Linked DNA regions of Accumulibacter sp.. The protein of the gene in region 1 binds, or shares a complex with, the protein of each later gene. Links are inferred from orthologs where the notes say so. Each region holds a gene or a part of one and is shown on either strand. Other genes may lie near its edges.

Region 1 (5,126 bases):
CGCTCGCCGACAGTGGCTCATACTTCTGCGCGCCGGCGTGCACCGCCAGCGGCAACAGCAGAGCGACGAGAGCGATCAGGCAGCGCACAGGCGGTCCTGCAGGAAGCGGCCGATCTCGGCCATGGCGACCATCCGCGGCTCGCTGTCGAGGCGTCCCTTGTACTCGAAGCGGCCCTCGGCGAGACCGCGCTCGCCGACGACGACACGATGCGGAACGCCGATCAGTTCCATTTCGGCGAACATCACCCCCGGTCTTTCGTTGCGGTCATCGAGCAGCACGTCGACACCGGCAGCGACCAGTTCGGCGTAGAGCGCATCGGCAGCCGCCCTGACGGTGGCACTCTTGCCGTAGCCCATCGGGACGATGCACACGGCAAAGGGCGCGATCGCTGCCGGGAAGACGATGCCACGCTCGTCGTGCCCCTGCTCGATGGCGGCTCCGACGATGCGGGTGACGCCAATGCCATAGCAACCCATTTCCATGATGCGGCTCTGCCCCCCTTCGTCGAGGAAGCTGCACTTGAGCGCCTCGGCATACTTTCTGCGCAACTGGAAGATGTGGCCGACCTCGATGCCGCGACACAGTTCCAGCCGACCCTTGCCATCGGGTGACGGATCACCGGCCACAACGTTGCGCAGGTCGCCGACCTGCGTCGGCTCCGGCACGTCGCGAGCGAAGTTGACTCCGGTCAGGTGATACCCCGCCTCGTTGGCGCCGCAGACGAAGTCAGCCATCGCTGCCACGCTGCGGTCGGCATGGACGGCGATGCCGCTGATGCCGACGGGACCGATGTACCCGGGTTGACAGCCAAGCGCCGCCAGAATCTCGTCGTCGCGCGCGAAACGGAATTCGCCGAGCAGCTTCTGCGCCTTCAGCTCGTTCAGGTTGTGGTCGCCGCGCAGCAGGATCATTGCAAAACCACCGGCGACAGTCTCGCTCCCGGCGAGGACGACTGCGATCGCCTTCACCGTCGTGTGCAGCGCGACCCGCAGCAGATCGGCCACGTCCTCGCAGCGGGTGCGACCGGGTGTCGCCACCTTCTGCAGCGGATTGCCGGCAGGCGGGCGGTCGCCCGCCGGGGCCAGCGCCTCCGCCAGTTCGACGTTGGCCGCGTAATCGGATTGCGGACAATAGGCCAGCGCGTCCTCGCCCGATTCGGCAAGCACGTGGAACTCGTGCGAACCGGTACCGCCAATCGAGCCGGTGTCGGCGGCGACGGCGCGGAACTTCAGACCCAGGCGATCGAAGATGCGCGTGTAGGTCGCGAACATGTTGCGGTACTCGCGCTGCAGGTCCTCGAAGCTGGCGTGAAACGAGTAACCGTCCTTCATCAGGAACTCGCGCCCGCGCATGACCCCGAAGCGGGGCCGGATCTCGTCGCGGAACTTGACCTGGATCTGGTAGAAGTGGAGAGGCAGTTGTCGGTAGCTCTTCACCTCGCGACGCACGACGTCGGTGATCACCTCCTCGTGCGTCGGACCGATGACGAAATCCCGCTGGTGTCGATCCTTGCAGCGCAGAAGCTCGGGACCGTACTTCTCCCAGCGCCCGGACTCCTGCCACAACTCACCCGGTTGAACGGCCGGCATCGACAGCTCGATGGCACCGGCGCGATCCATCTCTTCGCGGACGATCGCCTCGACCTTGCGCACGACGCGCAAGCCGAGCGGCATCCAGGTGTAGATGCCCCCCGCCAGCCGTTTGATCATGCCGGCGCGCAGCATCAGCTTGTGGCTCACCACCTCGGCGTCAGCGGGCGCCTCCTTGAGCGTTGACAGAAAGAACCGTGAAGTGCGCATCGGGATTGGCGGCAGACGAAATGAAACCGCGATTCTACTGGACGGATGGCCAAAATGGTTGCGCTGGCTGCCCGCCGCGGGCAACGACCAGGCCGCTTGGCGCGCAGCGCACACAAGCCGCAGCGGGCTGACCGCGGCGAACACGGCCGCAGACTCCCTTCGCTTCCCGCGATGCTTTGCAAGCCACGGGAATTGTGGAAGAATGCTCTCAACGATTTGATTGGCAGGTGTCGGACATGCTTGACCGTGAAGGCTATCGCCCGAACGTCGGCATCATTCTTTGCAATGCCAGGAACGAGGTCTTCTGGGGCAAGCGGATACGAGAACATTCATGGCAGTTCCCGCAGGGCGGCATCAAGCGGGGTGAGACGCCCGAGCAGGCCATGTATCGGGAACTCCATGAAGAGATCGGCCTGCTGCCGGAGCACGTACTCGTTCTCGGCCGGACCAAGGACTGGTTGCGCTACGACGTACCCACCCACTGGGTCAGGAGGGAGTGGCGCGGCAGTTACCGCGGACAGAAACAGATCTGGTTCCTGCTGCGCCTGGTCGGTCGCGACTGCGACGTATCGCTGCGTGCCTGCGACCACCCCGAGTTCGACGCCTGGCGCTGGAACAGCTACTGGGTCTCGCTCGACGCAGTGATCGAGTTCAAACGCCGGGTCTACGAGCAGGCCCTCAACGAGCTCGCCCGCTTCCTCAATGCCGATGCACGCCGCGCTCAGCGCGCCGCGGCGCAGTTCCGCTCGCCGCCGCCGACCGGGCTGCCCGCCAAGGAATGAGGGTGCCGACGACCGCTCGCGCCCGTAGCGCCGCCATCCGGCTGCGCCTCGTCGCCACCCGCGCGTGCTGGCTGCTGGCCGTCGTCCTGGCCTGGCCGTCGGCGGGACGGACGGAAAGCTACGACCCCGATGGCGAGCAGAGGCCTGCTCCGGAAGCGGAAGTCGAGTTGCCGGCCTTTCCGCGAAGCGAAAACCTGGTGCCCTTCACCGTCAGCGCGACGACGAACAACCAGTTCCTGATCGACAGCGCCTCGCTCAGCGTCGGCAGCGATGGCGTCATCCGCTACGCGCTGGTCATCATCAGCCCCTCGGGGGCGCGCAACGTCAGTTACGAAGGAATGAAGTGCGCGACCGGCGAACGTCGCCTGTACGCGCTCGGCCGCAGCGACGAGACGTGGGCCCGGGCACGGAACGATCGCTGGGTGCGGATCACCAACAGCACACTCAACCGGCATCATGCTGCTCTCTTCTCCGAGTATTTCTGTCCGATCACGGTCGTGCAGCAGACACCCGAACAGATGCTCGATACCTTGCGGCGCGGCGGGCACGCGACGCTGCGCGTCAGGCCATGATCGACCGCCGGAAGCACGCAGCACCACGGCTGCAGGCAGCGCCTTCTCGCCCACTTCCCGCTGCTGCCGCCAGCAGGCGAGGCACTCGTCGGCAGCGGGTGGCGCGACCCTCGAAGGCAACGGCACCTCCGAGGCAACCATGATCAGCGATCGCTTCATCATCGAGTTCGACAGGGCGTTGCGCACGCTGTGCGCACCGGCCTCGACGGTACGGGAAATCCCGGGCAACAGCGAGGCGGAGCCCGTCATGTCGGAAGCCGAGAAAGCCCATGCCGCAGCGCTGATGCGCGTGAACCACGTTGGCGAAATCTGTGCGCAGGCGCTGTATCAGGGTCAGTCTCTGACGTCGCGCGAGGACGGCGTTCGCCGGGCACTCGAGGAGGCCGCGCGCGAAGAGACCGAGCATCTGGCATGGACCGAACGTCGCCTGGCTGAACTGGGGAGCCGCACGAGCCTGCTCAACCCGCTCTGGTATCTGGGTGCACTGGCGATCGGCGTCGTCGCCGGCAAGCTGGGAGATGACTGGAGTCTTGGCTTCCTCGCCGAAACCGAGCGCCAGGTCGAGGCGCACCTGGACCACCACCTCAGCGAACTGCCCGAGCAGGACACGCGGTCGCGAGCGATCGTCGCCCAGATGCGAAGCGACGAGATCGCGCATGCCGAAACGGCAATGCGCCTCGGGGCTCGCGAGCTTCCGCCTCCGGCGATCGCGGCGATGCGGCTCGCGGCAAAGGCGATGACGCGGACCGCCTACTACGTCTAGGTTTCGATGATCTCGAAGTCGTGGCTGATGGCAGCCGTCTTGCCAAGCATGATCGACGCCGAGCAGTATTTCTCCTTTGACAGCTCGATCGCCCGCGCGACGACATCCGGCTTGAGTTGCTTGCCACTGACGCGGAAGTGGAAATGGATGCTCGTGAACACGCGTGGCTCGGTCTCGGCCCGCTCCGCCCGCAGGCTGACTTCGCACCCAGAGACGGCTTGGCGACCCTTCTTCAGGATCAGTACCACATCATAGGCTGTACAGCCGCCGGTGCCGGCCAGCAGCAGTTCCATCGGCCGCGGAGCCAGATTGCGCCCGCCCGCTTCGGGAGCACCGTCCATCACCAACGCATGATTGCTACCCGTCTCGGCGAGAAAGGACATCCCGCTGCCGGTCCACTTCACCGTACATTCCATTTGCTCCTCCTTGGCTGCAGAACGCTTCGATCAGGTTGCCGATTTTAGCCGCAAGTGTTTGCACGCACACCGGCGCATCATGCTGCGGCGCAGCATGATCAGTGAAAAAAAGGCCGGCCGTGCAAACGAGCAGCGTTGCACATAGTGAAAGGCATCTCCGATACGAGAGTCAATATAATGAATATTAAAAGGCTTTTGCAATTCACGGCGATCGCCCTCGAACCCGGAAAAAAAAGATTCCGCAACGCACAAAAAATAGTTGACCTTTGCTCTCGGAGCAGCCATAATGCACTCAACGTAACACTTGCAGCGGGATCTTCCTCCCACTCGGCTTGTCTCCTCCACCGTCCTCCTTTGGTGTGGATTTAGCGCGACTCCCACGAGTCGCGCTTTTTTTTGCATCTCCCACCCCGGCTCCCGTCCCGGGTAGTCGAACACGCCGCTGCTGCCGGCGACGAGGCTTGCGCCACGCCAGCGTTGCTTCCGATGGCGAGCCGGGCGTAAGATGACCGCCGGTTTCGTCGGGGGAGAGTTCATCGTTTGCGACGAGGCCCCATGGCGATATGGGCGCGTCGCCCTTGACTGCCTTCGGCGGCTGCGTCCGGCTTGGCATCGCAGCGGACCGCTTCTTCATCGCACCCACAAGACGGGTTAGCCACAGCTCGATCAGCCGTCCTGCCAATCAGCAGGCATCCAACATGCTCAGACGCTCCGTTCTCCTCCTTGCCAGCAGCGCACTCACCCCCTGTATCGCGACCCCCGCAGCACCGCCAGCCGGTTCATTCGGTTTCGA
Region 2 (4,048 bases), 2.0 Mb from region 1 along the record:
TGCGAAGGAGGCTGCGGTTTCGATCCGCGCATGGCCGTAAGGGTGGCTTTCGTCAGCAGGATCCTTGCTGTGATGCGCCGCGAACAGGACGAGAAAGTCGCAGACGAGGTCGGAAAGCGAGTGCAGTCCGTCAGCGATCAGGCCTTGCGAGTGGGCAACGATGCCCGCAACGACCTGTGCGCCGGTCAGCAGAATGTTCACCAGGACACTGACCCAGGTTACCCGTTGCGTCATGGCGTGTCGCTCAGGGTGGTCGTAGGCAACCGCCGGTTCGTCGTCCACGATGCTCATGTGCCCCTCCCTCGTCGTTGATTTTCGCGGGCGATTCTACAGTCGATGGTGCGGCATGTCTCGTCGTGACACGGCCGCAGCTACCGTGGGTCGCTTCCGGGCCGGCAGTCTCGCTGCTCGACGTTAATGCGGGCTTAAGGCGAAAGCCCGTCTCCGTTACAATCGCGAACTTTGACCGGGACCGGCGAAGCGCGGTGTTCCCCCTTGCATCGCCTTCTCTTGCCCAACGCACACTTTCGGCGGAACTTCAATGAATGTCCTGATCACACCGGTCAGCGTGGCCGACGTCGACTCGCTGGTCGCCCTGGCGCGGCAGGTCTGGCAACGGACCTACCCGGGGATCATCAGCCAGGAGCAGATCGATTACATGCTTGCACAGCGCTACGGCCGGGACCGCCTGCTGGCCGAACTGGAGGAGCCGGGAATCTGGTGGGACAAGGCGACGGTGGGCGGTTGCCTGGCGGCCTTTTCATCTTGCATCGCCATGGCTGGCGGGAGTGAGATGAAACTCGACAAGCTTTACGTCGACCCGCTGCGGCAGCATGGTGGCATCGGTGGCCGGCTGATCGAGGAGGTCGAACGCCACGCCTGCGCCGCCGACTGCCGGACACTCATCCTGGCCGTCAACAAGCGCAACGAGGCAGCCATTGCGGCCTACCGCCGGTACGGTTTCGTTGTCCGCGATTCCGTCTGTGTCGACATTGGCCACGGCTTCGTCATGGACGACTTTATAATGTCCAAGTCACTGCCGCCTGCGGCAGCTTCCCTGTGAACGCCAATGCTGCTTCCCTTCGTCAAGATGCATGGTCTCGGCAACGATTTCGTCGTCCTTGACGGTGTGCGCCAGTCGCTCGAGTTGACCCGGGCGCAGTTGCGCCGGCTCGCCGACCGTCATTTCGGCATCGGCTGCGATCAGGTGCTGCTCGTCGAGGCGCCGACAAGGCCCGGGGCGGACTTCCGCTATCGGATCTTCAATGCCGATGGTGGTGAGGTCGAACAGTGCGGCAACGGGGCCCGCTGTTTCGTCCGCTTCGTGCACGAGCAGGGGCTGACGACGCGACGCCAGATCCGCGTCGAGACGATCAGTGGCATGATCGTCCCGTGCCTCGAAGACGACGGTTCGATCACTGTCGACATGGGGCCGCCGGAGTTCGCAGCGGACCGGATTCCGTTCGTCAGCGACGTGGATGACATTTTACAGCCCCTCCAGCTCGCCGACGAGGAGATCATGATCACCGCCGTTGGCATGGGCAATCCGCACGCCGTGCAGCTCGTCGACGATATCGACAAGGCACCGGTCGAGCGCCAGGGTCCGGCCATCGAGTTTCATCCGCGCTTCCCGCAACGTGTCAACGCCGGTTTCATGCAGGTGAGCGACCGCCACTCGATTCGCTTGCGGGTCCATGAACGCGGTGCCGGCGAAACGCTGGCCTGTGGTACCGGTGCCTGTGCGGCGGCAGTGGCCGGAATCGCGCGCGGTCTGCTGGATTCCCCCGTCCGAGTCGCCATGCGAGGAGGTGAGCTGCTGGTCGCCTGGTCGGGCAAGGATGCTCCGGTGTTCATGACCGGGCCGGCAGTTACAGTCTTCAAGGGAGAGATCGAGTTATGAGAGCGGAAGAGGTCGCGCGCTACCTGCAGGACAATCCACATTTCTTCGAGCAACACGCCGATCTGGTGGCCAACATCGTCGTGCCGCACCCACACGGTGGTCGGGCAATCTCGATCACCGAGCGACAGATGCTCGCGCTGCGCGACAAGAACAGGCAGTTAGAGGGCAAGATGGGCGAGCTGCTGCAGTTCGGCGAGGAGAACGATGTGCTTGGCGCCAAGATGCATCGGTTGGCGACCGGGATGATCGTGGCGCGGAGCTTCCAGGCGGTGCTGCACACCCTCAACCTCCATCTGCGCGATGACTTTGCCGTACCGCATGTTGCCGTACGTCTCTGGCGGCACCCCGAGGGCCACGAGGAATTGCCGGAGTTTGCGGAGGTCAGTGAGGAACTGCAGGCTTTCGCCGAGACTCTGGTGCAACCGTTCTGCGGTTCGACCAGTGGCTTCGAAACCTCGTCCTGGTTCGGGGAAGCGGCCACGCACGTGCGTTCGCAGGGACTGATCGCGATCCGGGATGGCGGCGCCACGCGGGGCATGATCGCGCTTGGCAGTGAGGATTCCGCGCGCTTCTACGCCGGAATGGGAACGATCTACCTCGAGCGTCTCGGCGAGATGGCAGCGGCAGCGTTGGCACGCGTCCTTGGCTGAAGGCGTCCGCACTGGTTCCGACAGGGTGTCCTGAATGACCGCGGGTGAGAACGCGGCGAGTGTTCGCTCCTACCTCGAAGAACTCGCACAGCAACGGCGATCATCGGTGCATACGGTCAGAAGCTACCGTCACGACCTCGAACTGCTTTGCCGCTTGCTCGGCGAACTGCCCGGCGAAGCCAGTCTGGCCAGCCTGCAGCCGCATCACATACGCCGTTTCGTCGCGCAGTTGCACACGCGTGGGCTTGGCGGCCGGTCGCTGGGACGTACGTTGTCCGCGTGGCGTGGTTTCTATCGCTGGCTTGGCCAGCGCGGACAGGTGAACCACAACCCGGTCGATGGTGTCCGCCCGCCGAAGAGTCCGCAGGCGCTGCCCAAGGTGCTTTCGCCCGACGAAGCGAACCGGCTTCTTGCGGCAGAGAGCGAAAACCTGCTGCAACTGCGCGATCAGGCAATCTTCGAGCTGTTCTATTCGTCCGGGCTGCGCCTGGCCGAGTTGGCCGGGCTCGATCTGTCATGCCTCGAAGAGCTGCTGGGCGGAGAGGTGCGGGTGCTCGGCAAGCGCAACAAGCTGCGCATCGTGCCTGTCGGCAGCAGGGCGAGGCGGGCGGTCGCAGATTGGGCGGCGCAGCGCTCGAGGCTGGCGGCGGAAGGCGAAGCAGCCCTCTTCGTCAGCCAGCGTGGCACGCGCCTTGGTGTGCGCATGATCCAGCTGCGCCTGCAGCGCCGTGGTCTGGCGCAGGGTCTGCTTGCCCGTGTGCATCCGCACATGTTGCGCCATTCCTTCGCCTCGCATGTCCTGCAATCCTCGGGAGATCTCCGTGCCGTGCAGGAGATGCTCGGTCATGCCAGCATTTCCTCGACGCAGGTCTATACGCACCTCGACTTCCAGCACCTGGCCGCCGTCTACGATCAGGCACATCCGCGTGCCAAGCGCAAGCCGAGCTGAACGGTGAGCAAAGTCATCGGCCTGATACGGATCATCGAGCCAACGGCATTCGAGGCCTATCGCGGCGAAGTGGGCAGGACCGTTGCGGAGTTTGGCGGCCGAATCCGCTTCCGCGGATCGGTGACACAGGTGTTCTGGAACGAACTGGGCTGCGAAGGCTTCGAGGCAGTGGTCGAACTCGAGTTCGAACGACTCGAGGACGCGCAGGCATGGGCGACCAGCGAAAGCTATCGCACGCTGCTGGAGGTGCGAAGCAGGGCCATGCGAGTGACGCTGTTTGCGGCCGAGTAGCTCCTGCTGCTGCTTCCGGCGCTTGCTGAGCCAGCTTCAGCCCTTGTTCCAGGGTGCCAAGAGGCTGCGGTGTTCTTGGTCGCGCATGATGCGGCAGGTGCCAGAAAGCGGTCGCCAGCGCGCCCGGATATGGGCTGCGAGCGCGTGAGCTGCCGGCTGTTCATGTGCATGGGCCGGTGATGAGCAGTCGAGCAACGCGGCCGAGTGGCCGCGCTACCCCAGAGTCACTCGGGTCACCCCTGGCCGCCGTGCCGGCTG

Evidence for each region. Proteins that work in one complex are often made in the same cells at the same time.
Region 2: the proteins of V5B60_RS12855 (region 1) and dapF are in contact, whole or in part, in a solved structure (PDB 5YGU), measured with the Escherichia coli proteins. The link is inferred for Accumulibacter sp. from one-to-one orthologs.

The regions. Positions count from the first base shown.
Region 1 is NZ_JAZKUG010000001.1:2,882,540-2,887,665, reverse strand. What follows is about bases 814-3,809. They hold V5B60_RS12855 (RNA pyrophosphohydrolase), read left to right. Parts: upstream 814-2,036; coding sequence 2,037-2,582; downstream 2,583-3,809. Other genes in these bases: coq7 (2-polyprenyl-3-methyl-6-methoxy-1,4-benzoquinone monooxygenase), read left to right, coding at 3,294-3,809; V5B60_RS12850 (CNP1-like family protein), read left to right, coding at 2,579-3,154; V5B60_RS12860 (proline--tRNA ligase), read right to left, coding at 814-1,800. In the rest of the region: V5B60_RS12865 (lytic transglycosylase domain-containing protein), read right to left, coding at 1-88; more of V5B60_RS12860, read right to left, coding at 76-813; more of coq7, read left to right, coding at 3,810-3,917; V5B60_RS12840 (OsmC family protein), read right to left, coding at 3,914-4,333; V5B60_RS12835 (hypothetical protein), read left to right, coding at 4,912-5,126. UniProt on the Escherichia coli protein: Master regulator of 5'-end-dependent mRNA decay.
Region 2 is NZ_JAZKUG010000001.1:888,370-892,417, reverse strand. What follows is about bases 1-2,984. They hold dapF (diaminopimelate epimerase), read left to right. Parts: upstream 1-1,069; coding sequence 1,070-1,900; downstream 1,901-2,984. Other genes in these bases: xerC (tyrosine recombinase XerC), read left to right, coding at 2,585-2,984; V5B60_RS03935 (DUF484 family protein), read left to right, coding at 1,897-2,550; V5B60_RS03945 (GNAT family N-acetyltransferase), read left to right, coding at 542-1,063; V5B60_RS03950 (cation diffusion facilitator family transporter), read right to left, coding at 1-291. In the rest of the region: more of xerC, read left to right, coding at 2,985-3,499; V5B60_RS03925 (DUF1330 domain-containing protein), read left to right, coding at 3,503-3,790. UniProt on the Escherichia coli protein: Involved in the succinylase branch of the L-lysine biosynthesis and in the biosynthesis of the pentapeptide incorporated in the peptidoglycan moiety. Catalyzes the stereoinversion of LL-2,6-diaminopimelate (L,L-DAP) to meso-diaminopimelate (meso-DAP).